2 linked regions of the Nitrosospira lacus genome follow. The protein of the gene in region 1 interacts with the protein of each later gene in a pairwise test. Links are inferred from orthologs where the notes say so. Each region holds a gene or a part of one and is shown on either strand. Other genes may lie near its edges. The genes, in order: rpe and EBAPG3_RS14545.

Region 1 (16,438 bases):
GCTGCGCCGCTCGCACCGCAAGGTGCGCCAGCGGTCATCGTCCCTGAAGCGGCAAGCGTCCCTGCCCGTGAATCAGTGAATATTGCCGCTCCTGAACCGGCAAGCAGCGGAGATGTTCTTCGTCTCGTATTTGAGGGAGAATCATGGACTGAAGTCAGGGATAATGGAGGCAGGCTGCTTCTTTCGCGGATTAATCCCCGAGGCACCGAGCAGGTGTTACACGGCAAGCCGCCATTCTCCCTTACGATAGGCAACGCCGCCGAAGTCAAGCTGGTCTACAATAACAAGCCGGTGGATCTGGCACCGTATACCAATGCTTATGGGGGAACAGCACGTCTGTCACTCAAATGAAACCTTTACATTTATAAGATTCTCATACTTATCATGACTATGTCACAAAATATTTTTCCGCCGCGCCGAAACAGCGTCGGCGTCCGTGTAGGTCCCATTACAGTTGGCGGCGGTGCGCCGGTGGTGGTGCAATCCATGACCAATACCGATACGGAAAATGAAATCGCCACCACGGTCCAGGTGGCCCAACTCGCGCGGGCGGGATCGGAACTGGTGCGTATAACCGTCAATACCGCCGCCGCCGCTAAAGCAGTGCCGGGTATCCGCGCGCGTCTCGATGACATGGACTGTCACGTGCCGCTGATAGGCGATTTTCATTTTAACGGTCACAAACTGGTGACTGAATATCCCGATTGCGCGAAGGCGCTTGCCAAATACCGTATCAACCCGGGCAACGTGGGGCATGGAAAAAAACGCGACGAGCAATTTTCCATCCTGATAGAAGCTGCCTGTAAATATGGTAAGCCGGTACGTATCGGCGTCAACTGGGGGAGTCTCGATCCCGAACTGCTGGCCCGCCTCATGGATGAGAATGCCCGGTCCGGTGATCCGAAGGACGCGGTGCTGGTCATGCGTGAGGCATTGATCACCTCCGCACTGGAAAGTGCGGCCAGGGCTGAAGAGATCGGACTGGGGCGCGACAGGATCATATTGTCCTGCAAGGTAAGCGGCGTACAGGACTTGATTGCCGTTTATCGCGACTTGGCATCGCGTTGCGATTATGCCTTGCATCTTGGACTGACCGAAGCCGGTATGGGTTCGAAAGGAATCGTTGCCTCCACCGCCGCGCTGTCGGTGCTGCTTCTTGATGGCATTGGCGACACCATCCGCATATCGCTTACACCGGAGCCTGGCGGTGACCGCTCTCGCGAAGTGGTGGTGGCGCAGGAGATTCTGCAAACCACGGGTCTGCGCGCGTTTGTCCCGCTGGTGGCGGCATGTCCCGGTTGCGGGCGTACCACCAGCACCTATTTCCAGGAACTGGCGGAAAGTATTCAGGGCTATGTACGCACCCAGATGCTGGTGTGGCGCGAGGAATACGAAGGCGTGGAAAACATGACGCTGGCGGTGATGGGGTGCGTGGTCAACGGCCCGGGGGAAAGCAAGCATGCCAACATCGGTATCAGTCTGCCCGGTTCAGGTGAGAGGCCGGTGGCGCCGGTATATGTGGATGGGCAGAAATCGGTGACCTTGAAAGGCGATAATATTGCGGGCGAATTCCGCCAGATAGTCGATGAATATGTACAGATGAAATACCCGAAGAAGTCAGGCGCCGCAGAAATCAGTCAATGACCAGAACCATTCAGGCCATCCGCGGGATGAATGACATCCTGCCTGATCAGATATACCTTTGGGAATTTTTTGAGCAGACCGTGCGTGATTGGATGACGGCGTATGGTTACCGTAACATCCGCATGCCGATTGTCGAGCAGACTGATCTGTTCGTGCGCTCCATAGGCGCGGTGACCGATATCGTCGAGAAGGAGATGTATTCCTTTCTGGATAGCCTCAACGGCGACAGTCTGGCACTGCGGCCTGAAGGGACCGCTTCCTGTGTGCGTGCAGTGCTGGAACATAACCTGCTCTACGCGGGGCCGCAGAGGCTGTACTATTCCGGGCCCATGTTTCGCCACGAGCGTCCGCAAAAGGGACGTTACCGACAGTTCCACCAAGTGGGTGTCGAAGCACTGGGTTACTCCGGACCTGATATTGACGCCGAGCTCATCGTCATGTGTGCGGAATTATGGAAGAAGCTGGGTATTTCTGATGTGCGCCTGGAAATCGGCACGCTGGGTAGTGCCGAATCGCGCGCCTTGCACCGAACGCGGTTAATCGGGTATCTGGAGCGGCATCTGGGCAGGCTCGATGATGATGCTCGCCGGCGGCTGCACAGCAATCCATTACGGATACTCGATAGCAAGAATTCGGAGATGAGAGAGATTATTGATGGGGCGCCACGGTTGCTGGATGACCTCGACGAGGACTCGCTGGCGCATTTTGAAACGTTACAGCGGCTTCTGCGTGACCAAGGAGTAGACTTCGAGATCAATCCGCGGCTGGTAAGAGGGCTGGATTATTACAACCGCACCGTATTCGAATGGATCACCGGGAAGCTTGGTGCGCAAGGCGCCATATGCGCCGGCGGCCGGTATGACGGACTGGTGGAGCAGATTGGCGGCAAACCGGCATCAGCGGCGCCAGCGTGCGGTTTTGCCATGGGCGTGGAGCGTGTGCTGGCGCTGATGGTGGAATGCGGCAGTGAAATACTGCGCCCGGTACCGGATGTGTATGTGATACATCAGGGCGAGGCCGCGAATGGAGCCGCGTGGAAGACCGTCAGATATTTGCGCGATAGCGGACTCAGGGCAATCCTGCATTGTGGCGCAGGCGGTTTCAAGGCGCAAATGAAAAAGGCGGATGTCAGTGGTGCGCGTTTTGCCGTTATTATTGGCGATGACGAGGTACAAGCGGGTGAGATAAGCATCAAGCCGCTGCGCGAGGCAGCCGGGCAGGTGAGAGTCGGAATGGCGGAAGCGGTGGATCTGCTTAAGAGAACTTGAATCGGAAAATTCTTATCAGGAAATCAAATGGCAACCTATGATCTGGAAGAGCAGGAAAAAATAGATGGGCTTAAATCCTGGTGGGAAGCCTATGGCACACTGGTGATCATAATTGTGGCGATTTTAATCGCCGGGATGGCGGGTCAGCAGGCGTGGAAATACTATAAGACACAACAGACCGAGCAGGCAGCGGAATTGTATGCATCGCTGTTGCAAGTCGAGGCGAGCGGTGATCCCAAGAAGATTAGCGATGCCGCACATTTACTGATGGAAGGCTTCCCTGCCAGCGGGTACGCGGCGCGCGCCGCCTTGATTTCAGCACGTGCAAGCTTTGAAAGCGGCGACATGCAAAATGCCAAAAGTCGCTTGCAATGGACGCTGGATAACACCAAGGAAGAGGAGTTGAAGGATCTCGTGCGGTTGCGGTTGGCGGGCATATTACTGGATGAGAGAAAATACGACGATGCCGTGAGACTGCTGGATACCAAGCATGGTGAATCCTTTGATGGCCTTTATGCGGATCTCAAAGGCGATATTCTCACTTCGGCGGGTAAGATTCCCGAGGCGCGTGCCGCTTATCAAACAGCGCTTGGCAAGCTGGGCAAAAAAGGCACCTATCATAGCATTGTTCAAATGAAGCTCGATGCCCTGGCGGAAGGCAAATAGGCAAATATCTCGAATTGCAATGATGCACCAAGCAAGACCGAGAAAATGGGGGTGTAGCTGGCGGAATCATTCATGGAGAATTTATGCAGAGCTTCTCCAGGATTACACGCATGATCCTGAATCCGGCGGTTGATCGTTCATTTCTTTGTTTAATATCATGATCCATAATGAATCTTTTCCATATTTGACCTTCACCTTTCTGGTGAGCTCGCTACAACTGCCGGATTTAGGATGATTCGGCGGCATATCCTGCTGCTGGTGCCGCTGCTGGCGTTTTCCGGATGCGTAAGTGTGGTCGATATGGCACGCGACCTCGCACGCGACCTGTCGGATATCGATGTGGCGGGTATCAGCGGCGGGCTCCTTGGCGGCGAGACCTTTGAGATGAGCCCGGAACAGGCTGCCCAATTAAAGACAGTTCCGGAAGTGCGTCTATTGTGGCAGAACGGCATCGAAGAAAGTAAAGCGATGGGGTTTATGCCGGTATTCGAGAACGGCGCCGTTTATGCCGCGGGCCTGAATGGATTCCTTGTGCGTTTTGATCCCACCACAGGCAAACAAGCGGGAAGTGTCAATACCAAGCATAATCTGTCGGGCGGCGTAGGTGCAGGTGACGGAATGTTGCTGCTTGGAACCTTCAAAGGTGAGGTTCTGACATATGGCAGCAAAGACGGTAAAGCCCTGTGGACGGCCCAGGTATCCACCGAGGTATTAAGTCCCCCGCGAGCGGAGAGCGGCACGGTAGTGGTTCGCACTGGAGATGGCCGGATTTTCAGTCTGGATGCCGGCAGCGGCAAACGTAAGTGGATATATCAGGGTGCAACTCCTCCCTTGACGGTTCGGAGCTTTGCTGGTGTGCTGATCTCGCGAGGCATGGTATTTGCCGGATTTGCAGGCGGAAAGCTGGTGGCGATAAATCTGGCCAACGGCGGGGTCGTCTGGGAAGCGGTCGTATCGCGGCCGCGGGGAGCGACAGAACTGGAGCGAATAACCGATGTCGCCAGTCTGCCGGTGGCTGACGAACAACAGATATGCGCTGTAGCCTATCAGGGGCGTGTTGCCTGCTTTGAAATCGCCAACGGAAATCAGATTTGGGCGCGAGACGCGTCGAGCAGCGCAGGTCTTGCCATGAATGATGATTACATATATGTGAGCGATGCTCAAGGCGCAGTAGTGGCTTACAATAAAAAAAATGGTACCAGTATCTGGAAACAGGATTTGCTCAGCGGCGTCCAGTTATCTCCCCCCCTCATCCAGGGCACGCATGTGGTGGTGGGTGATTCTCTGGGCTATGTAAATCTCATCAGGAATGACACCGGTAGTATTGTCGCGCGCTCTGCCACTGACGGGAGCGCCATCACTGCCCGCCCCGTCTCTCTGCCTAATGGCTTCGTGGTGCAGACCATGAAAGGTGGGCTTTATGCGTTCAGCATGTAACCGAGAAAATTCGGCAAATTCATTTATTTTAGAAAGTGCTTGCTGTTATCCTTCCGGGCAGAAGGATTGGCGGTCTCCACATAAGAACCAGAAGCCATGAAACCCACCCTCGTACTGGTCGGGCGGCCCAATGTCGGCAAATCAACACTTTTTAACCGCCTGACCCGCAGCCGTGACGCAATTGTGGCGGATATTCCCGGATTGACGCGGGATCGCCATTACGGCCATGGCAGGCTGGGCGATAAGCCTTATCTGGTGGTCGACACCGGTGGCTTCGAGCCAATGGTGAAGGAAGGCATTTTGCATGAGATGGCCAAGCAGACTCGACAAGCGGTGGACGAAGCGGACAGGGTGCTGTTCATCGTCGATGGCAGAACCGGTTTGGCGCCGCATGATAAGGTAATTGCGGAGCAACTGCGCAAGACCGGACGAAAAATCATGCTGGTGGTGAATAAAACCGAAGGCATGGCGTCCTCCGTCGTTACTGCAGAATTTCACCAACTGGGCCTGGGGGAACCCTGCGCGATCTCCGCCGCGCACGGCGACAATGTGAATGAGCTGGTGGAGTTGGCGCTAGCGGATTTCCCTCTGCCGCAAGCAGAAGAAAAAGAAGACAGGCATCCAAAAATTGCCATCGTGGGACGCCCCAATGTTGGCAAATCCACGCTGGTGAATGCACTGCTGGGCGAGGAACGCGTCATCGCGTTTGATCAGCCGGGTACCACCCGCGACAGTATCTATATTGACTTTCATCGCAACGGCCGTCCGTACACGCTGATCGATACCGCCGGTTTGCGCCGGCGTGGCAAGGTATTTGAAACCGTGGAAAAATTCTCGGTGGTAAAGACCTTGCAGTCGGTGGAAGACGCCAACGTGGTGGTCCTGGTACTGGACGCGGGAAACGAAATTTCCGATCAGGATGCCCACATCGCCGGGTTCATCCTGGAAACGGGGCGCGCACTGGTGGTGGCGGTTAACAAATGGGATGGCCTGGATAATTATCAGCGCGATACCATCAAGAACGATATCGCCCGCAAACTCTCTTTCTTGCTGAATTTCGCGAAACTCCACTATATCTCGGCATTGCGAGGCAGTGGCATGAAAGGATTGCTTCCGTCGATTGATGCCGCTTATGCGGCCGCGATGGCGAATCTATCCACCCCCCGGCTTACCCGCACCCTGCTGGCGGCGGTAGAGAAGCAGCAGCCTCCGCGTGCTGGCCTGTCACGCCCCAAACTGCGCTATGCCCATCAGGGCGGCTCCAACCCGCCATTGATCGTAATCCATGGCAGTGCTCTGGATAAGGTTCCCGAAACCTATCAGCGTTATCTCGAAAACACCTTCCGCGAGGCCTTTCAGCTGGAAGGTACGCCATTGAGAGTTGTGTTCCGGTCGGGTCACAATCCCTATGCCGAAAAAGGTGCAGCACCTCTCAGCGAAGCGGAAGCAAAACGTGCCCATCGCCGCCGCATGGTCGGAAGGAAGAAATATGGTTGAGCAGTAGCAGCAATCAGCCTGATGGGCTTAAGGAATGAAAAAAAACAACACCGAACTCGGCAGAGCAGGAGCCAACGAACCTCCGGACGGATCCTCCATTTCCGCAGAAAAGCGTGCAGCGATTCCTTAGTGCAATACCCTGGGCACGCTCAAGATGAATTCAGGGATGGTTGCATCGAAGCGCAGGCCGTCTTCAGCCACCATTTGATAGCTACCTTTCATCGACCCAACCGGTGTGGAAATGGCGGTACCACTTGTATATTCGAAATTGTCTCCGGGTTTTAGCAACGGCTGCTCACCGACCACTCCCAGGCCCCGTACCTCTTGCACACCGCCAGTCCCATCCGCAATGATCCAGTGGCGGCTGATGAGCTGTGCCGAAACTGTACCTGTGTTGGCAAGCGAGATGGTGTACGCAAAAACGTAACGGTCGAGCGCTTCATCCGACTGTTCCGGGAGGTAGGTAGTGTGAACCGTTACAATAATTTCGTATTTTTTACTATCGGCCATCCCCGCATTGCACACTATTTTTCGAGTCACGGCAAGGGTGGTGGCTACAAAATATGGTGCCGCATGCTCCCAAGTCCAGTCGCCGACGGCAATCTCTTAGTATAGTGACCTGATCAAAAAAAGGATTTTGCAAAATTCGATCTCCGCCTTTCATGACGAGGTCTACCCGACGGATTGCGCAGTTTTGTAGCAGCGGGGTTGCATTACATCACCCTGGAGTTGACGTATCATCTCGCGCCGCTACGCATTGACCTGAGTCCCAAAAAACCGGGCACTCCATACTGTTCAGCTGCCGGACTCAAAATAATAAAAGTTAGAACGATCGCTGCGGCATGAAGCTGTTAGCGCGAAAGACCATTTGCGGTTAAAATGGCGCTTTTTGATTATAAGGACGCCTTCATGGCTAATTATCGCATCGCTCCGAGCATCCTTTCCGCCAATTTCGCCAAGCTGGGTGAGGAAATAACCGCCGTCATCGATTCAGGCGCGGACATCATTCATTTTGATGTGATGGATAATCACTATGTGCCTAATCTCACCATCGGTCCGCTCGTGTGTGAGGCTATTCGTCCCCTGACCCAGGCAGTTATCGATGTGCACTTGATGGTCGAGCCGGTCGACCGCATTGTTCCGGATTTTGCCAAGGCCGGAGCCAATATTATTTCCTTTCATCCCGAAGCATCCAGGCATATCGACCGCACCATCGGGCTGATCAAGGAACAGGGCTGCAAGGCAGGGCTGGTATTCAACCCGGCGACGCCTTTATATTATCTCGACCATGTACTCGATAAGCTGGATCTGGTGTTGATCATGTCGGTAAACCCAGGCTTCGGTGGACAGAAATTCATCCCTGAAGCACTGGAAAAATTAAAAGCCGTGCGCAAACGCATTGATGCAACGGGCAAAGATATCATGCTGGAGATTGATGGTGGCGTAAAAGTGGATAACATCGCCGAGATCGCCCGCGCGGGAGCCGATACCTTTGTTGCCGGGTCCGCCATTTATGGTGCGGGCAAGGACAGCGATCCGCACCGCTATGATAGCGTCGTAGCAGCGCTGCGGGCGGAATTGGCGAACGCTTGATTTCAGTTTGCGAACGAAACGACGTCTCCAGAAATCCTGATTTGCGAGCGCGTCGCGGAATACGAGACTTTATTAATGTTAGGGGATAACTTTACGTGAACAAAAGCGCTTCCCGGCTTGGGGACACTGTTGTGGTCGGCAGCGAATATCCACTGTCGGTCAAGGCCGTGATGATCGATCTGGATGGTACACTTCTCGATACGGCGGGCGATCTGGCCGCGGCGGCCAATATGATGTTACGGGAGCTGGGGAGGGCCGAGCTCCCGCTGGAGACTATCCAATCCTACATTGGCAAGGGCATACAGAAGCTGGTGAAGCGCTCGCTTACCGGCAGCCTCGATGATGAGCCCGATGTTGAGTTATTCGACAAAGCGATGCCGCTCTACGAGCGCGATTACGCGAAAACATTGTGCGTTAGTACTCGGCCCTATCCAGGCGTAATAGAGGGATTGAACGCCTTGCTGGAAGCGGATTTTCGCCTGGCCTGCATAACCAACAAGGCTGAGGCGTTTACCTTGCCACTACTTCGTGCCACCGGCTTGCTGGATTATTTTGATATCGTCCTGTCAGGCGACAGCCTCCCCAAAAAGAAGCCTGATCCGATGCCCCTCCTGCATGCCTGCAAGCATTTCGGCATTCTACCCCGTGAAATGCTGCTGATCGGCGACTCCCTCAATGACGCCGAAGCGGCGCGTGCGGCGGGTTGTCATGTCTTTTGCGTACCCTATGGCTACAATGAGGGGCGCGACGTGCGCGAACTGAATTGCGATGCCATCGTTACGTCCGTATACGATGCTACAAAATTAATTCAGAAATTGTCATGATCCCCGAAAACACCGGAATCGAGGAATACGCGATAAATGCCTGGCGTCCCTAGCGTCCTGGCCTCGATCGCTGGCGGACCTAGCACTCACACGCTACCGCACTTTCTTTCCTTCCTGTTTTCTTGTGGAGTCACATCATGACCGAAGCTGAATTCAATAACCTTGTGGCGCAAGGCTATAACCGCATCCCGGTAGTGCTGGAAACGTTTGCCGATCTCGATACCCCGCTGTCGGTTTATCTCAAGCTTGCCAACCAACCGTACTCGTATTTATTGGAATCGGTACAGGGTGGCGAGCGCTTCGGACGTTATTCCTTTATCGGCCTGCCCGCCGTGACTCGCATAGAGGCGCGGGGCGGTCTTGTCAGGATCATCAATGGTGCGGGAACGCGGGAATCCGAGGTGGAAGATCCGCTGGCTTTCGTGGAATCCTACCTGTCTCGCTTCAAAGCCGCGCCATGCCCCGGTTTACCCCGTTTCTGCGGCGGCCTCGTGGGCTATTTTGCCTACGATGCCGTGCGATATATCGAGCGTAAACTGGCCGGTCATGCCTGCCCCGACACACTCAATACGCCCGATATGCTGTTACTCCTGTCTGAGGAGCTGGCGGTGGTGGATAATCTTTCCGGCAAACTCTATCTCATCGTGTATGCAGCGCCTGGGGACGCAGGTCCAACGGAAGCAACGGAAGCGTATAAAGCTGCAAAAAAACGCTTGAAGGAGTTGCTCGTCAATCTCCGTGAACCGGTGGAAATTCCGCTTGAAACGCCCAGCAAACCGGCCGAGGCCATCTCGGAATTCAGTGAAACAGGTTATATTGAAGCGGTGGAGCGCGCCAAGCGCTATATTTTTGATGGCGACATCATGCAGGTGGTTTTATCGCAGCGCACCAGCAAGCCGTATGGCGCGTCGCCGCTGGCGCTTTATCGCGCGCTGCGCAGTCTCAATCCCTCTCCGTACATGTTTTATTATCACTTTGGCGAGTTTCACGTGATCGGCGCGTCGCCGGAAATCCTGGTCCGACTGGAAAGCGGCACCGTGACCGTACGTCCCATTGCCGGCACCCGCCCGCGCGGTAAGACCATTCAGGAAGATGCCACGCTGGCGGACGATCTGCTGGCCGATCCGAAGGAGCGTGCGGAACATTTGATGCTGATGGATCTCGGGCGTAATGATGTCGGCCGCGTCGCGCAGACCGGAACGGTCAAGGTCACGGAGAACATGCAGATCGAGCATTATTCCCATGTCATGCACATTGTTTCCAATGTGGATGGCAAGCTCAAACCCGGCTTGAATGCGATGGATGTACTGCGCGCCACTTTCCCTGCGGGTACCGTGAGCGGCGCCCCGAAAGTGCGGGCGATGGAAATCATCGATGAGCTGGAAGTGTCCAAGCGCGGTATCTACGCTGGCGCGGTAGGTTACCTGGGATTCGATGGCGATATGGATCTGGCCATCGCTATTCGCACCGGTGTCATCAAAGACGGTAAGCTGCATATACAGGCCGGCGCGGGCATCGTGGCCGATTCCGTGCCGCAAAGCGAATGGATCGAGACTCAGAACAAGGCCAAGGCACTGCTGCGGGCGGCGGAGATTGCGGAGGGTGGGTTGGACAGTAAGATCGAATAGAGAATGATCTGATAGAAAGTTTTCTTGTTTCCCGTGCAATCACTGACGTCTGAAAATCCGCGTGGATTCTAGAGCGACATGATGCGACGCTGACAGCAAAAATGATCGCCTGTTAGCGAAGTTTTTCAAGCAGTCAGAAGGTCGACAGAAATACTATATTAATCGGTAGCTTGAAAGCTCGCCCCGTACCAGCACCCAATCTCCAACTCGTACCTTGCTGCATCCACCGAAAGCGAAAGATCCCAATATAATGATTTTTATGCAATCATCGCAGGCGCCAGATTCAATCTCTGGATCCAGTGGTGTGCTTTGCAATTGATTGAATCTAAAAACGCATCTTTCCGTGTCATGCGTCGTTGCAAATCCTCGCGATATATCGCTTGATTTTACGCGTAGCCTGCACAAAAACTCATCGCTTTTATTCAATTACAAGCACACTACTAGAATGCCAGCCAGCCATTCAAATAGAGCGTGTCGTTACCCGCCGCATTGCGCCCAAAACCATCATAATTGCGAATACCTCCGTTAAACTGAAAGTAGTGGACGTATTGGAGTGTAAGCCGCAGGTTGGTCAAGGTGGAATACGCTGATGTGGATTTCCCGAACGGTATATAGCTCACCTCGGCGGTAATTGCCTGATTATCGGGTTTTCCTGAGCGGCTGCCGGTGATAGGGTCTGCAAAGCTGTATATGATGTTGTCCGCTGTTCCTGAAGTTTGTCCATAAGCCAGGGTAAGACCGTAGGTCTGCAGGAACGTGTACGCGCCCCTGATACGGACGGTGTCGAGACTGCTGCTCTGTTTCTCCGCGAACCCTAATGCCAAGCTGGCGTTCATGTCCCGGTTCTCGCGAATATAAGTGGCATTGAATTCAAGAATGTGTTTTGGATTTACCAGATACTGATAGGTGGCATCAAATCCAAAATCGGTAAACTGATCAGTGCCTGCGCCTTGCAGTCGCTGCGGGTTGACATTCGCGTGCATGCCAAAAGAGCCGATTGCGCCATAGTGCCCGTGCCAATTGTGCTGGAGCGCAACCCGCCAATAAGGTGCGCCTCCATCAATTTTGTTTTGCGCAGCATCGAATGTTCCCACTGTCTGCTGCACGTTACGGGCAAGACTTGTATACCCGCCGCCCTCGATATACAAGAAGTCATTCCACATCATATAAGCCGTCGCACCGCCTACCTGGCCCCCGAGTGACTCGATAAGCGTGCCCGCTGACTGGGTCGGAGCCAAAGGCGATGCTGCCCAGGGAAAACCCCATACAGGCGTCGTATTCCACAGGTCTGAAACCGTGGGGGAATTATTCAATGATACGCCGTAAACAAACCGGTTTCCTGCCAGGTCTGCATAATCGGCAAAACGAATATCGGTATTATCAAGCAATACCTTCTTTTCCACGCCATCGTAAGTTCCTTCAATAAAAGCACCCGCTTTGGAGCTGATACGGCCGGCATAAAAAATCGCAGCTTCATCAATGGTTGCATTATTGTTAGACCCAAAATGTTCGGCCGCACCATCAGGCTGGCCTCTTTGGGTATGTGTGAATGAACCTCTGATCATTGCACTCAACGGAATCAGCTGTGTGCTTTCTTCGCTTTTGTCGGTATAACCGTAAAGCTTGAAATTCCTGCCGGTAGGAGTCAGGCCGGGGCCAAAGGCCTGCACATGACAGGCACTGCATGGCATGGCGGTCTGACGCGCAAAAGCAGGCAAGGCACTCGCCTCATTACTAAATATGGTGAGGAATAACATCAGGAAGAGGGGGAGTAAAAGTACCGCGTTTCGAAATAGAACCATGGCTTGGCTTATTCTCCCTCAGGGCTCCCAGTTTTGCCTGTTCCGGTCTAGAAGAATATCCGCTAGGTGCAGCCGTTCAGGCGTGTCGCAGTATAAGAATTCCCCTGTACACTCATCGGAACGACACAGAATTTGTGCGGGTTTGTAATATCCTGGGTCCGGATGGATACCTCCTGCTCACTTGGGATATTTATATCAGGGAGCAGAGCATTGAAACGAGTCTCTCCGATATCAGCTTCCATAAGAATTGTGATGCTCATCAGTGTACCAATTTCGGTTCTTAGCACCATGAATCTGATCACCAGTGAAACCCAGTGACCGTGACAGATCCTGGCCGCTGAAATGGGGTTTCCATTTGTCGTCCGATGAGTGTTTTCATCATTTCGACAGTACGTCTGACGTAAGAAACCCACCTGTGTATTTTTATAGACTATAGACGAGAAAGTTCAAGTACCACCCAGTGTGCCCAGGTCGGGCTATTCAAAGGAGCGGAGTGAAGCGCAAGCGTTGCCGATCTTATAGCCCCACCCTGCTACTTGGCCGGTATTCATATTTTTCCGGCAGAACCAAACCAAGAAAGTCCACACTTCGTTAGGCCTACTCTGCAATGCCAGGTGCTCGCGCTTAACCGCCAGATTACACCGCTTGCGTCGAGCCTTAGTGTCAAGCCGGCGCAGGTAGGGAATGGGTCATGGTGAGCGCCAATAACTTATCTTTAGTTTGTCATGGTCTTTCATAAGCCCAATGCAGCAGCGCATCCATTGCTGGTTGCGCAATTCCCGATTTTGGATGATTGATGAACATGACCACAGCTACGCGCCTGCCGGATTTATCGAGCACATAACCTGCCATGGTTCTCACGCCATCCAGAAAACCGGTCTTGATATGGGCCTGTCCCGCGGTAGCGCTGCCATTCAGGCGCTTCTTCATGGTTCCATCCACCGCTGCGATCGGCAGGGAGGAAATGAATTCGGGCATGACCGGGCTCTGGAACGCCGCCAGCAAAAGTGCCCCCAGGTGACCGGTACTGATGCGCTCATTGCGTGATAGCCCCGAGCCGTTTTCGATAACCAATTCAGGAAAACTGAGCCGTTTGGACGTAAGCCAGCGCCGTAGGGCCATATCCGATTTGGCGAGCGTTGCGGGCGGCCTGTCATGGCCATTTGCTGCGTCGCCGGCAGCCATGCTCGGAGACGAGCCAGGAGTCAGTCCCGTGGTCAGCCCTAATGCGAGATATAGCTGCCGCGCCGCGGTGTTGTTACTGAATTTGTTGATATCCCGAACGATGTCGGCAAGTGGGGGCGATTGATGGGTTTCCAGCGGCGTCATTCCTTCCGGAGCCGTGCCGGTGCGCACCTTGCCGCGGAATATTCCACCCTGTTCTTCCCATAATTGCCTGAACAGGCCGAAGATATAATCGGCGGTATCATGCACGCTGAGATATAAGGTCTTTTCGTCACAGTCAGTGGAATAACTGCCATTAAGCGCAATTGATACGCGGATGTCGCCATTGACGGCAGTGCGAATATCGGCGGCGAGCGTGTCGCGCCATTCATTGCAGGGGCCATTGGTAAGCGTCAGGCCATTTTTGAGGTCCAGTGATGGCAGAGGCGGATCGACTACAACGCGAATGGTCTTGCTCGCAGGCTGCGGGATCAGGCGTAGCGCCAGTGTACGGTAGTTCACCAGCAGCGCTTCGGGAAGCACATTGTATGCACGGTGGGGCTTGCCGTCGAAGGCGGCCGGATTGCCGCCGGGCAAATCGAAATGGCTGCTATCCAGCACCAGGTCACCCGTAATTTCGCGTAACCCGGTCTGACGCAGGCGTCGCACAAGCAGCCAGAAATTTTCCAGATTCAGCTTGGGGTCGCCGTAACCCTTGATCACCAGATTACCTCGCAGTGTATCGCCTTCAAGCATGCCACTGGCGTATAATTCGGTTTTCCAGGTATACGCCGGTCCCAGCAGTTCCAGTCCGGCAAAAGTCGTGACCAGCTTCATTACCGACGCGGGATTCATCGCCGTGCCGGCATTGACGGCGAGCAGTGGCTTGGCTGCACCAATTTCCTGAACATACATACCTACCGCAGACTCGGGAATGCCTGCCTGCTTGAGCGCCTGACCGACGGCGATCGGCATGTTGTATGAAAACGCAGGGAGCGGCGCGGCAGCCAGCGAGATGCACAGGGAAACGGTTTTGAGGAACCTCGCGCCCGCGCAGGACTTATTCAAAGGTTCCATAAGTCGAATCATGGTCAGAACGTAACCGATGTGTATTGCGCCGGGATGCTCACATTCCATTTTAATTGTCGCTGGATAACTTCAGCCAGGGTTGCGGCATTCAACGGTTCGCCATGAACCAGGAATGTTTGCCGGGGAGCAGCCCGGAAATGACTCAACCAACCCATCAGGCCAGCTTGATCGGCATGGGCGGAGAGGCCGCCTATGGTATAGATATCCGCGCGCACGGGTACCTCCTCACCAAAGATTTTCACGTATTTGGCTCCATCCACCAGGCGCCGTCCCAGCGTTCCCGCTGCCTGAAAACCGGTAATGAGGATACTACATTCGGGTCTTCCCAGATTGTACTTGAGGTGATGCTTGATCCGTCCCGCATCGCACATACCGCTTGCCGAAATAATAACTGCGCCATGCCGCACGCTATTGATCCGTATGGATTCCTCGACATCCTGTACGAAATGAATCTGCAGTTTTTCACCGTTCTTATTCAACCACTGCAGCGTGCTGGCAGCTTCCTTGTCGAGTAATCCCATGTGCTTCAGCGTGATGTCGGTTGCTGCCAGCGCCATGGGCGAATCCACATAAATGCCCATCTTTCCGAGCTTACTCTGGCGAGAGAGATCGACCAGCAAAAACAGTAAATCCTGGGTTCGCCCCACAGCGAAAGCGGGCACTATAACGTTGCCGCCCTTGCGCTCCAGTGTATCGCTGATGGCGTGAACCAGTTCATCCAGCGTGTCCGGCATGCTTCGGTGCAAACGATTGCCGTATGTTGATTCCACAAGCAGCACATCTGCTTCCTGGATAGGTGTCGGATCGCGCACGACGGGATGGCCTGGCTGACCCAGATCGCCGGAGAACACCAGTTTCTTATGCCCGGTGCCGGACTCTACCCATACCTCGATGATGGCGGAGCCCAGGATGTGCCCGGCATCGCGGAAGATGCAGCGTACTGACCGATGAGGTGTGATCTCCGTGTCGTATTCGATATTTCTGATCTGTCTGAGAAAATCAGTTGCCTGGGTCACGGTATAAAGCGGGGCGGTTTCGTGAAGCGAACGGTGTGATTTGTGCTGCTCGTGGTAGTGCGCCTTATTTTGCCACTCGGCTTCTTTTTCCTGGATATGCGCGCTATCCCTGAGCAACACCTTGAGCAGGTCGGCGGTCGCGGTCGTGGTGTACACCGGCCCTCTGAAACCCAGTGCACCAAGCCGAGGCAGCAGTCCGGAGTGATCGATATGGGCGTGAGTCAGCAGGACGAAATCGAGCGTCTCAGGGCTGAAACCAAACGCTCCACGATTTTTTCGCTCCGCTTCGCGCCCGCCCTGGAACATGCCGCAGTCAACCAGAAAGCGTATATCGCGGGTTTCGATCAGATAGCGCGAGCCGGTGACTTCGCCGGCTGCGCCTAGAAAAGTAAGCTGCATGAATTGCGGCGTGCGCAGATGGTCAACATGAATCAAGCGCCCGCAAAGTACCCGCTGCCAGCAAATCCATTTCCTGCTCATTAATGATATACGGCGGCATGAAATAAACAGTGTTTCCCAGCGGGCGCAGCACCAATTCCTGCGCAAGTGCTGCCTGGAAGAATCTCCCGGCAAAAGCAGGGTCATTGGTTTCCACTTCGAATGCCCATATCATTCCGCAGTTTCTAAAATTCTTGACCGTGGGATGGGATGCGATCGGCTGTACCGCATGATTGAGATAATTTGCTTTAACACGGTTAGTATTAATGATATCGTCATGCTCGAAAATATCTAGCGTAGCCAGCGCGGCACGGCAGGCAAGTGCATTGCCTGCGTGGGTATGGGAATGCAGGAAGCCGTGCGTGGTTTCGT
Region 2 (11,236 bases), 3.1 Mb from region 1 along the record:
CAAGCGGTATCAAGAAGGGTGGCCGGGTACTCGACATTGCCGGCGGCACCGCTGACTTGAGTGCGTTGTTCGTGGAGCACGTTGGTGAGAGCGGTGAAGTCTGGCTTACCGATATCAACAATGCCATGCTCACGATAGGCCGTGACCGGCTCCTGGATGAGGGCGCGGCTGTATCGGTAGCGCAATGCGATGCAGAAAAACTGCCGTTTCCAAACGATTATTTCGATTGCGTGAGCGTGGCTTTCGGTCTCAGGAACATGACCCGCAAAGACATGGCCTTGAAAGAAATGCAGCGTGTACTCCGTCCTGGCGGATGTGTCATTGTGCTTGAATTCTCCAAGATATGGAAACCGCTGCAACCACTTTATGATATCTATTCATTCAAGGTCCTGCCGGCAATGGGCAAACTCGTTGCCAAAGACCAGGATAGCTACCGCTATCTCGCCGAATCCATCCGTGTACACCCTTCTCAGGAAGAGTTAAAGCAATTGATGCGGCAGGCTGGATTGGAGCGCGTAGAGTATTTCAATTTGGCTGCCAGTGCGGTTGCGCTGCATCGGGGCTATAAATTCTAGCGTGCCGGGGCACAAAAGAATCTGCCGCCCGGCATTGATGTGAGGTACTCGCCCCATTCTCTTTATTTTCTATTCGACTCGCGCAGTTTCCCGCGTTCAGCGGAAAAACCGAGCATCCTTCGTCATCCGCTTTTCTACAGGTTATGTGTGTGATCGCACATACGCATCCGGTAAGAATATTTATCATTTAACTCTCACTCGCTGCCTGACCTGAGTACTCTGCGCAGCCTTGTCAATTCTATTAACCTAAATCCACCCGCAGCAAACTTACCGAGAAGGTGAAGGTAAAGTTTCGAAAGCAATCTTGGTGGATCATGGTGCTAGATTAATCAATGAGCAGTCAACTGCCGGATTCAGGTTTAGTCAGATCAAGTCCTTCCCGAGGGCTTCCAGGGATGGCTGCCGCCCGCCCCGTTGTTCTCTTGTTTGGCGAGATTTTGATAGACCGGTTTCCCGGCCAGGAAGTCCTGGGCGGCGCGCCGTTCAATGTTGCCTGGCACCTGCACGCTTTTCGCTGTATGCCGGTCCTGGTTACCCGGATAGGGCTGGACAATGCGGGTGCGCGCTTGTTGCAGGCCCTGGAAAGCGCCGGGCTTTCGGTACATGGGGTACAGCTTGATTCCATGCACCCTACGGGTGTGGTGGAGGTCACCCTTACCGCTGACGGCCACCGGTTCGATATTCTTCCCGATCGTGCCTATGATTATATTCATCCCCGGTTATCCCGAATGACTGCCTTGGCCGCAAACCCGGAGCTGGTTTATTTCGGGACACTGGCTCAGCGTGCCAATTCGCATCGAGCCTTGCGCCACATGTTGCGCGCGGCGGGCGGGCAGCACTTCTTCGATGTTAATTTGCGTAATCCCTGGATATCCGCGGAGAGGCTGGATTGGTCACTGCAACATGCGGATTTTGTCAAAGCCAATGATACTGAGTTTGAATGCATCAGCCGGCTGCTTGACCTGGAAACGGCATCTGCCGAAGCTCAGGCAAAAGCGCTGATTCAGCGCTATCAACTGCGAGGGCTACTCGTAACCTGTGGCGCCGCAGGCGCCTGGTGGCTGGATGATTCCGCACAGCTGATAGAGATGGCGGCTGATCCCATAACGGGTATTCGTGACACGGTGGGTGCCGGCGACGCATTCTCCGCGGTTTTCATTCTCGGCCTGCTGCATGACTGGACGGTACCGGTCACCTTGCAGCGCGCGCATCATTTCGCTGGCGCCATATGCCGGATACGTGGCGCAATTCCAGAGCACAACGATTTCTATGAGCCGTTCCTTGAAGAATGGGCGGAGCACAGATGAAAGAATTATATGTGCTGATGCTAAGTCTCCACGGACTGATTCGAGGGAATGATCTGGAACTTGGGCGCGATGCTGATACCGGTGGTCAAATCCTATACGTCGTGGAACTGGCCCGGTCACTTGCTCGTCAACGACAAGTAGGCAAGGTGGATTTGCTAACCCGCCGGGTAGAAGATTCCGCTATATCGGCGGACTACGCCTGCCCTGAGGAGATCCTGGGCGATCACGCCCGGATTATTCGCCTTCGATGCGGGCCCCGTCGCTACCTGCGTAAGGAAAGTCTTTGGCCTTATCTCGACCAACTGGTGGATCGTGTATTGCTTTTTCTGCGCGAGCAGAAGCGCTTACCCGATGTCATCCACAGCCATTATGCCGATGCGGGATATGTTGGAATGCAGCTCTCTCAACTGCTGGGTATTCCGCAGATCCATACCGGTCACTCACTTGGACGCAGCAAACAGCGTCATCTGCTAGCGCAAGGGCGTAAAGCGCAGGCATTGGAACGTCAGTTTAATTTTCACCGACGCATCGCTGCCGAGGAAGCCATATTGCAGCAAGCCAGTTTGATCATAACCAGCACGCCTCAGGAGAGCGCCGAGCAATATGGCTTATATACTAATTATCAGCCCGAGCGTGCAGTTGTTATCCCGCCCGGGACCGATATATCGCGCTTTGCTCCGCCCAGCCGCCGGACTCCTCCAGAACCGGAGGTCGCCAGACTCATTGACCGCTTCCTGGTGCAGCCGCGAAAGCCTCTGATATTGACGATTTGCCGTCCGGAAATGCGAAAAAATCTCGGCGCTTTAATCGCTGCATTTGGCAGTTCACCTACACTGCATGAAAAGGCCAACCTTGCTATTGTGGCTGGCAACCGCGAAGACATCCGCAAACTTGAGGCTGCCCAGACCGAGGTGATGACCCATCTATTGCTCGATATTGATCAACACGATCTGTGGGGTAAGGTTGCACTGCCAAAGCAGCATAAACCCATCGATGTCGCTGGATTCTACCGGCTTGCAGCCCAACGCCGAGGCGTATTCGTCAATCCGGCGCTCACTGAGCCGTTCGGCCTGACTTTGCTTGAGGCGGCTGCCAGCGGTCTTCCGATCGTGGCTACCGAAGATGGTGGACCGCGAGATATCGTTGGCCATTGCAAAAATGGGGTGCTGGTTAATCCCTCGGATATCCATGCGATAGCGGGGGCCATCGAATACGCACTAGCTGAGCCGCGTCGTTGGCAGCGCTGGGCGCGCAACGGTATTACAGGCGTAAAGAATCACTATACTTGGGATGCCCACGTCAAGAAGTACTTGCACGTTTTATCCCGTTTGCTGCACCACGACCGAAAGCAAATCCGGCGGGACATGGCAATTTACCGGCCGCAACGACACCCCCTGCCACTGGTCTCGCAGATGTTAATAAGTGACATAGACAATACCCTGCTTGGAGATCGCGCCGCCTTACGTCGTTTTCTTGCCACACTGCGCGCCACGCCGCCAAACCTGGGTTTCGGTATCGCGACCGGCCGTACACTGGAAAGTACATTGAAAATATTAAAGGAATGGGGGGTGCCATTACCAGACATACTTATCACAGCGGTCGGCAGCGAGATAAATTATGGTCTGGAACTCCGGCCTGATATTGGATGGCAAAATCTGATCAGATACTCATGGCGCCGCGATGCGGTGGAAGGGGCGCTGCGTGAAGTACCCGGACTCATCCTGCAATCACCAGAAAATCAGCGTGAATTCAAGCTCAGTTACAATGTCGACCCCGAGGCGCTGCCGCCAATTTCTAAAATTCGCACCTTGTTGCGCGAGCAGAAACTGTCCGCAAATTTAATCTACTCTCGTCAGGCTTTTCTGGACATTTTACCTTTGCGTGCCTCCAAAGGACGAGCAATACGCTATCTTGCTTACAAGTGGGGGTTGCCATTACGCGCTTTTCTGGTAGCAGGTGATTCTGGTAACGACCATGAAATGCTGATCGGAGATACACTCGGCGTCGTGGTTGCCAACCACAGCCCTGAGCTTGCGAGTCTGAGGGGAAACGAACAGATTTATTTCGCTAATGCCCGTTATGCGGACGGCATTGCAGAGGGCATGTTGCACTATGCATTTGGTATTCCCATCCCGGAGACCGCGAATGATCCAAAAATTTGATGCTTGGGCCGTAGACCATCGTGATGAGTTACATGCCCTTTTGCGTAAATGGTTCGAACTGGAACGTCCGCTTCTTCTGCGCTCGGATTTGCTTGAGGCCTTTGACCTGGTACGCGATTTTCATCCCCAGCCTCTTGTCAATACTCCTTTGCACGAACTGATCAAGTGGCTGCAAGAAGCAGTTTGCCGGCCTCCCATGGCCTACCTGGCGCTACGTGAGGGCGCGGGGCACTGGTCCTACGTGCGCATTCACCAGCAACGATTGATACTTGAGAGTATCAGTGTCTCCGATTATCTCGCTTTTAAGGAACTGCTGGTGCATCCGGATAGCGCGCATGAACCGGTATTGGAATTGGACTTTACCCCTTTTAACCGCAATTTTCCGAGACTTAAGGAAATCCGGTCGATTGGCCAGGGTGTAAAGTTTCTTAACAGGCAATTGGCTGGCACCCTATTCACTCAATCCGGCCTAGGAACAGCCAAATTATTGCATTTTTTGACAGTGCACTCCATGGATGGCCAGCAACTGATGCTCCATGGCAACTTTGCCGACGTAGCAGCGCTGCGCACTGGTTTGCGTCGCGCGCTTGATTTGCTCGATACGTATACTGAGGATGCTCCTTGGCAGGCGATTTCCGAGCCGCTGAGCGGATTGGGCTTCGCACCCGGCTGGGGCAACTGTGTCATGCGGGTAAGTGAAACCATGAGTTTATTGGTAGACATTCTTGAAGCGGCCTCGCCGCAGATACTTGAGAATTTTCTGGCGCGCATTCCAATGGTCTCCAAATTATTGATTCTGTCACCACATGGTTATTTCGGGCAGGACAATGTACTGGGATTGCCGGACACTGGCGGTCAGGTAGTATATATCCTCGATCAGGTACGTGCTCTGGAACGGGAAATGAGCGAGCGTCTCATTTTGCAAGGGATAGAGGCGCAGCCAAAAATCCTGATATGCACACGCCTGATTCCCGAAGCGGGCGAGACATTGTGTAACCAGCCACTGGAAAAAGTTTACGGTACCCGCAATTCCTGGATCGTGCGCGTGCCATTTCGAAAAGCAAACGGCGAAATTATTCGCTACTGGATATCGCGTTTTGAGATCTGGCCATACCTCGAGAATTTTGCTCACGACGTAGAACGTGAAGCGCTGGCGCAGCTAAGTGGCAGTCCTGATCTGGTGATAGGCAACTACTCGGATGGTAATCTGGTGGCCTCGCTGATTTCCAAACGAACCGGTGTAACGCAATGCAATATCGCGCATGCATTGGAGCAGAGCAAATATCTTCATTCCGCCTTGCACTGGCGGGAGAATGAAGCTCAATACCATTTCAATTGCCAGTACACGGCGGATCTCATCGCGATGAACAGCGCAGATTTCATTATTACCAGCACCTATCAGGAAATTGCCGGTACGCCTCATACGGTTGGCCAATATGAGACCTACCAGAACTACACCATGCCCGGCTTATATCGAGTCGTAAACGGTATAGATCTTTTCGATCCCAAATTCAATATTGTTTCCCCAGGCGCCGACGCAGAGGTGTATTTTTCGTATCTTGATCGCGAGCACCGGCTGCAATCCCTGTTGCCCGACATTGAACGTCTTTTATATGCCCCTGATCCTGGCGTACCGTGGCGCGGTCATTTCAGTGACCCAGCCAAACCTCTGATATTCACGATGGCGCGTCTAGACCTGGTCAAGAATCTGACTTCATTGGCAGCATGGTTTGCGCAATGTCTGCAGCTATCCGATGCTGCCAACCTATTGATAATCGGGGGGCATATTGATCCGGCCGCTTCCTCTGATAGCGAGGAACGCGCCGAAATCGACCACATGCATGCCATCATGGACGAATATAAGCTGGAAGGACGGATGCGCTGGCTCGGTACTCGCCTGGAAAAGAACCTGGCTGGCGAGCTGTATCGCCACGTGGCCGACAGGCGTGGCATTTTTGTACAGCCAGCCCGATTTGAGGCATTCGGATTAACCATTATCGAGGCGATGGCTTCTGGTCTTCCGGTATTTGCCACTTGCTATGGCGGTCCGCGAGAGATCATTCAGCATGGGGTTTCCGGCTATCACTTCGACCCCAACGATGGTTTGGCGGCGGCCACCGCCATGGCAGATTTCTTTGCACGCTCAGCAGCCGATCCGGATTTCTGGAATAAAGTCTCTGAAATGGCTCTGAAACGAGTCGAATCACGTTATACATGGCGTATTTATGCGGAACAGATGATGACTTTGTCACGTATCTACGGCTTCTGGAAATTTGTAAGCAATCTGGAGCATGAAGAAACCGCACGTTATCTCAATATGTTTTATCATCTGCAGTTTCGACCCATGGCACGGGCGCTGCTCCCAAATCACTGAAAACCTGTTTCACCGCGTGTGGCGCGATTGAACGTTTGCAGGAAATCTCTTCCCCTCCCTTTAAATGTGGTGTTTCTAGCGGTTCCAATTTGCGTGCACCCCGCTTGATAAGCGGCTTATTCGCTTGTACAGGAGAATCCGGAGGCAGGCGTATCTTCCGCCAGCAAGTGATGGTAGAGAAGGCAAATGGAACTCTATCAGGCCTTTGAGCAGACCGCGTCATTTTCGCTCCACTCTGGCCTGCGCGAGGTGGCGGCCAACACGACCGGATTGGTCAGATAATTAGACCCCTTACGATTTGCTCGGACTGATTCTTTATTGATAGAATGAAAGTCTTATGTTTCATCGTTACGTCTGACTGGTGCTCTATTTTTGAGATGGCATGAGCGACTGGATGGAGAAGAAAGCAAGCCATTGAAATGTTTATTAGGTGCGTTTTCCGCCTCTGTTTCCTTGCGTTCGAATCACTTTCGCGGATTTGCGAGGGATACTTGCTTCTTCCCAAATTCTTTCGTAGAGAGCCAGATGGAATTTTCCAGTTTATGTGACTGGCAAAAGATTAGCTAAGGAGTATTTGTGAGCACGAGAATTATAAGTGTTGCAATAGTCACGCTCGTTTTTTCGTGGCCGGTTTTTGCCGCATCGCAGCAGCCAAAGTCGCAGCTCCAGCCGCAGCAGCAACCTGAATCACAACCGGATCTGCATGGCGATGGCTGGCGGCTTGTTCGCTCGCTTGAGCTTGGAAATTCAGGAAATTACATTCATTTTGTCCTGATTGATAGCAAGCGGGATATGGATAAGGCGGTGTATGGGGCCGCACTTAGCAAAATATGCCGGTCTGCGGCTGACTTCTGCAGAGTGAGATTCTGGAATGAGAAACGCCTTATCCCCGATGGGGTTTCCTTCACTCCTGCTCAATTCAAAGGGCTGAGAGCGGAATACGTATTCAACCGGGCAGGGGGTGTTCAGGAGATGCGATATGCCTGTACTGTCGTGTCGGACAAGAACCAGTGTTTTTCTCATTGAGGAATATAGGTCAGTTACGGTTTTTTTCTATTGATTCTCTGCCAATTGTCGCGTAGTCATCAGGCGTTAGTGGAATTCCAGTCAAGGAGAAATGTTTTATGCCGCGCCAGTTAATAAGTTCAGGTTCCACATTTGAACAGGAGATCGGCTATTCAAGGGCCGTCGTGGATGGCGATTGGATTTTCGTCTCTGGCACGACCGGGTTCGACTATAGCAAAATGACAATTTCGGATAATCTGATGGAGCAGACCGAACAATGTTTTAAAAATATTCAGGCGGCGCTGAACGAAGCGGGATCCAGTTTGCGGGATGTTGTCCGGGTAACCTATGTATTGCCTGACGCGGCGGACTTCCCCAAGTGCTGGCCGACCATGCGCAAGTATCTTGGTGAGGTTAGGCCGGCAGCCATGATGATCTCGGCCGGCTTGTCCGATCCCCGAATGCGTATCGAGATCCAGGCAACGGCCCGCCGGGGCTCTGCTGACGCTTGACGTGGTAGATTAATGGGTGGTAGTGAAGTGGTTTTATGGTTTGGGTGTTGCTAAAATAAATTGATTTCCAGGGAGGAATGAATGGCCGCAAAAACGAACAAGGTGTTTGTCAGCTTCGCACTCAGAGATATCAAACTGCGCGATCAGCTTCTCGAACAATTGAACAAGGAACAAACCGGCTTCTCGTTTGTGGATATGCCCGTCAAGCAGTCGTGGGAACCCGCCTGGAAAGAAGAGTGCCGGGACAAAGTTACCGGGTGTGATGGCGTGATCGCCCTTATTACGAAAAACGTTGTCAGAGCAGACGGTCAACTGTGGGAAATACGTTGTGCCTACGAGGGCAGAATGCCCGTGCTGTTACTTCATGGCGATGCCGAGAAGCTGCCATCTAAATTACCTGATCCTGTGGGCGACCGCGAGATCGATTCCTGGACCTGGCCTACCATTTCAACCTTTCTCAATAGACTGTAAAGCGAATCCCATGCAGGCGGCCTAAAGGAAATTGCCTAAAAAATCTGACCTTATCCAGGAGGGCGCCATCGCTGAGCAGAGGCGTCCATGCTGAGCGCCTGTTCGCTTCCCCAGTCACCCCCGCAATTTTCGCCGGAAATATGGATGAAACCAAGGGTAAATGCTATAAGTAGATATGTGTGTTCAGTGCAGTACACGCAGGGCTGCAACTCTTTGCTCGATCTTCTTCATCATCCCGCGGTAGGCGGGTGCATCAATCCCACCGAACCGCCGTTTGAATTCGGCCTCGGACATGAATTCCGGTAAATCCGACCAGATTGGCATCAAATCCGAATCTTTCAGTCCTGCCGCTACGCGGCGTTGAAGTTGTTGTGCCGAGGATTCGTCTGACACAGCCCTTTCACCAAATCTTGTGCCGGCACGATCGGCGGCGATGTCATTGAATGAGAAGCCACTCCCGGAGCGTGAATCTTCGACCTCCTTGTACAAGCCAATTGCATCGGCTAATGCAGTATCGGCATAGGCGGCGATAGAGGCGGAAACCATGAAATGCTTTGCAAAGTCGTCACGTCCATCGATTGTAACCGTTTGACGAACCGGACGAGGCCAGCCCGCTGCTTCCGGAAGAACCCGTTCCAAAGAAATGCCAAGCACGTAAAATGTCGTCACTAAAATCAACGCGCGATTTTCTGCCGCGACTTCCCCATCTACCGAACGTTTACTCGCAAGGCGCACCAGTGGCGGCAGAACCTCCGCAAGCGGCACCACGGCACCATATTGTCTGCTATTCGCGGCCAGCAGGGATTGATAACGGAACAGCCGCTCCCGCTCGTCTTTGTCGACGACTGCTGCCCGGACTTCGTCAGAAACCCCTCCTTCCCAACGATAGAAGATGCTCAATTCATTTGGTGACATTTTCACCAGCCGCAGTGCGTCGAGTCCAGTACGATATTCCGGGCTATAGCGCAGCCAACGCACAAGCTGAGGTAAAAGCATGTCCGTAAGCGCGTCGGGCAGCGAGAGGTTGCCGATAGTCACCGATTGAAGTTGCGGGAGTTCGGCCGTCTCGACCAGCGTTGCTTCAAGATTCAGGTAGCCGTCGAGTGGATATCCGCTCAATGGGAGACTCAGACGGATAATGGCATTGCGGTCAGCGAGCGCTACCTGTGCGCTGCCTTTCCCGAAACGGTTGGCCAGATAGTTCGCAGCCAGATCAGCATCCCCTGGCATTATTCTGGCCGAGGCCAGCATTCCGGGGCGAACCCAATCACGATGTGCATCAACGATCCGCTTCGCACGCTCCACGTGTTCCGGGGTAAGGATTACCTGGCGGTCGACGCGAGGGCGGTCTTCCACGGCAAGAATCACCAGCGCCAGTAGCACCAAGGGGAGAGCCAGTAGCAGAGTAACAACCAGAAACGCGAGTTTGCGCATGACTATCTACAGTGGTTTTTGGAGCCAAAATGGCACAGATGAGCCAGATCACCATTCTGGAGGCTGACCGCTTATCGCTTCAACCTTGATTCTTAAAGAATAAGCGCGGAGTATATGAAATGAGCATGCGGAAAATGAAAGATCTGCAGGAGATGAAACTCACCTCTCACCAATATGGTCGGTACCACCCTCCCCAGTAATACGGGCTGCCATAATATCCGTATCCAAAATAGGGATTAAAGCCATATCCACCAAACCCCGAATAACCGTATCCATAATAGGGACTGGCTTGATAGACAGGCCACAAATAAATGGCCCTGGATGCCAGCAACGGCAACCGGACGGTTTTCTTGCCTATGGTACGTTCGATATCACCTTGCAGCGTTCCGGCAACGGTTATTTCCTTGTCTTTCGCATAAACCGCGGGATCAAGAAACTCGGTGCTTTTAATGACAAAGCGTCCCTCGCTGGACTTGTTTAATTGCGGACGGCCATAGTAATTGAGAGGATAGGACAATATTTGTATGAGGGTGAAATTTTGCTCGTTTTCCACATCGATAATGACTCCGCCCCACCTGACAGATGTATCTTTATAACTGTTCAGATTTTGGCTGGCCTGGCTATAAGAAATATCCTTTACGGGGACATCCCTGACCGCTGACGGCAGCCCGGCGCAAGCGCTTAGTAACAAACAGACCAATAATGAATACCGTCTCATGTCTATTCTCCCTCGATTATGAACACTGGGGATATCCGCCCAGAGTTTAGTATCGCGTTTATCCGTAATCCCGATGAGCATGGCTTGGGAACCAGAAATACCAATGAATATCCCCCATAAGACAGTTATAGCAGATGATGATTCCGGCATCGGATACTAAAAAGTACGGTATCAGTAGGATTTTCAATCGGCGAGAAAATCTGCAAGTATCTTATTGATTTTCTTCAGGCGCTCCAAATGAGAAGACCGTCCGGCCATACCCTGCGATATACAAACGTGGATGTCCGATTGCATGCGGACCCGTGCAGTACCATCCGCGACTAAACAGCTGCCGTCATTTTTTGGTGAACCAGATATCACCATACCAGCCCGTTGCCGTTGTGCGCGTGTTATCGGTGTCGGTCATGATTGCCACGGCGTCGACCCGGCCAGGCTCTTCACCAAACAGGCGCTTGAAATCGGCACGGACGTCGCGTTTCTCGCTAACCCAGTGATTGAGGCGGGCAGGGCCGGATTCCACTGCGATCATACGCGCATTATTGGTAAAAGCGTTAAGCCAGCTGCTGTCGACAGGTTGGCTGTTTGACCACACATAGTTGATAGCGCGCGTGCGCCAGAATAGCAGTCCGCCGGAAAAGACTACGTAAACGCGCATGGTGTAATCGTCGCCGGCGCGCG

What was found.
Region 2: the proteins of rpe (region 1) and EBAPG3_RS14545 interact in binary tests that used the Escherichia coli proteins (3 or more experiments, as listed by UniProt). The link is inferred for Nitrosospira lacus from one-to-one orthologs.

What each region holds. Positions count from the first base shown.
Region 1 is NZ_CP021106.3:44,319-60,756, reverse strand. Bases 6,281-9,263 are described here. They hold rpe (ribulose-phosphate 3-epimerase), read left to right. Parts: upstream 6,281-7,421; coding sequence 7,422-8,105; downstream 8,106-9,263. Other genes in these bases: trpE (anthranilate synthase component I), read left to right, coding at 9,067-9,263; EBAPG3_RS00220 (phosphoglycolate phosphatase), read left to right, coding at 8,201-8,929; apaG (Co2+/Mg2+ efflux protein ApaG), read right to left, coding at 6,639-7,022; der (ribosome biogenesis GTPase Der), read left to right, coding at 6,281-6,512. In the rest of the region: EBAPG3_RS00260 (RodZ domain-containing protein), read left to right, coding at 1-351; ispG (flavodoxin-dependent (E)-4-hydroxy-3-methylbut-2-enyl-diphosphate synthase), read left to right, coding at 391-1,644; hisS (histidine--tRNA ligase), read left to right, coding at 1,641-2,912; EBAPG3_RS00245 (tetratricopeptide repeat protein), read left to right, coding at 2,940-3,578; outer membrane protein assembly factor BamB, read left to right, coding at 3,810-5,015; more of der, read left to right, coding at 5,112-6,280; more of trpE, read left to right, coding at 9,264-10,557; EBAPG3_RS00210 (hypothetical protein), read right to left, coding at 10,998-12,359; dacB (D-alanyl-D-alanine carboxypeptidase/D-alanyl-D-alanine endopeptidase), read right to left, coding at 13,083-14,600; EBAPG3_RS00195 (MBL fold metallo-hydrolase RNA specificity domain-containing protein), read right to left, coding at 14,615-16,027; bioA (adenosylmethionine--8-amino-7-oxononanoate transaminase), read right to left, coding at 16,050-16,438. UniProt on the Escherichia coli protein: Catalyzes the reversible epimerization of D-ribulose 5-phosphate to D-xylulose 5-phosphate.
Region 2 is NZ_CP021106.3:3,179,077-3,190,312, reverse strand. Bases 1-2,926 are described here. They hold EBAPG3_RS14545 (PfkB family carbohydrate kinase), read left to right. Parts: upstream 1-970; coding sequence 971-1,882; downstream 1,883-2,926. Other genes in these bases: EBAPG3_RS14540 (HAD-IIB family hydrolase), read left to right, coding at 1,879-2,926; ubiE (bifunctional demethylmenaquinone methyltransferase/2-methoxy-6-polyprenyl-1,4-benzoquinol methylase UbiE), read left to right, coding at 1-575. In the rest of the region: more of EBAPG3_RS14540, read left to right, coding at 2,927-4,044; EBAPG3_RS14535 (sucrose synthase), read left to right, coding at 4,028-6,418; EBAPG3_RS14530 (hypothetical protein), read left to right, coding at 6,995-7,444; EBAPG3_RS14525 (RidA family protein), read left to right, coding at 7,543-7,935; EBAPG3_RS14520 (TIR domain-containing protein), read left to right, coding at 8,017-8,406; EBAPG3_RS14515 (YfiM family lipoprotein), read right to left, coding at 8,590-9,840; EBAPG3_RS14510 (Slp family lipoprotein), read right to left, coding at 10,007-10,558; EBAPG3_RS14505 (DUF3047 domain-containing protein), read right to left, coding at 10,893-11,236. UniProt on the Escherichia coli protein: Catalyzes the ATP-dependent phosphorylation of fructoselysine to fructoselysine 6-phosphate. Functions in a fructoselysine degradation pathway that allows E.coli to grow on fructoselysine or psicoselysine.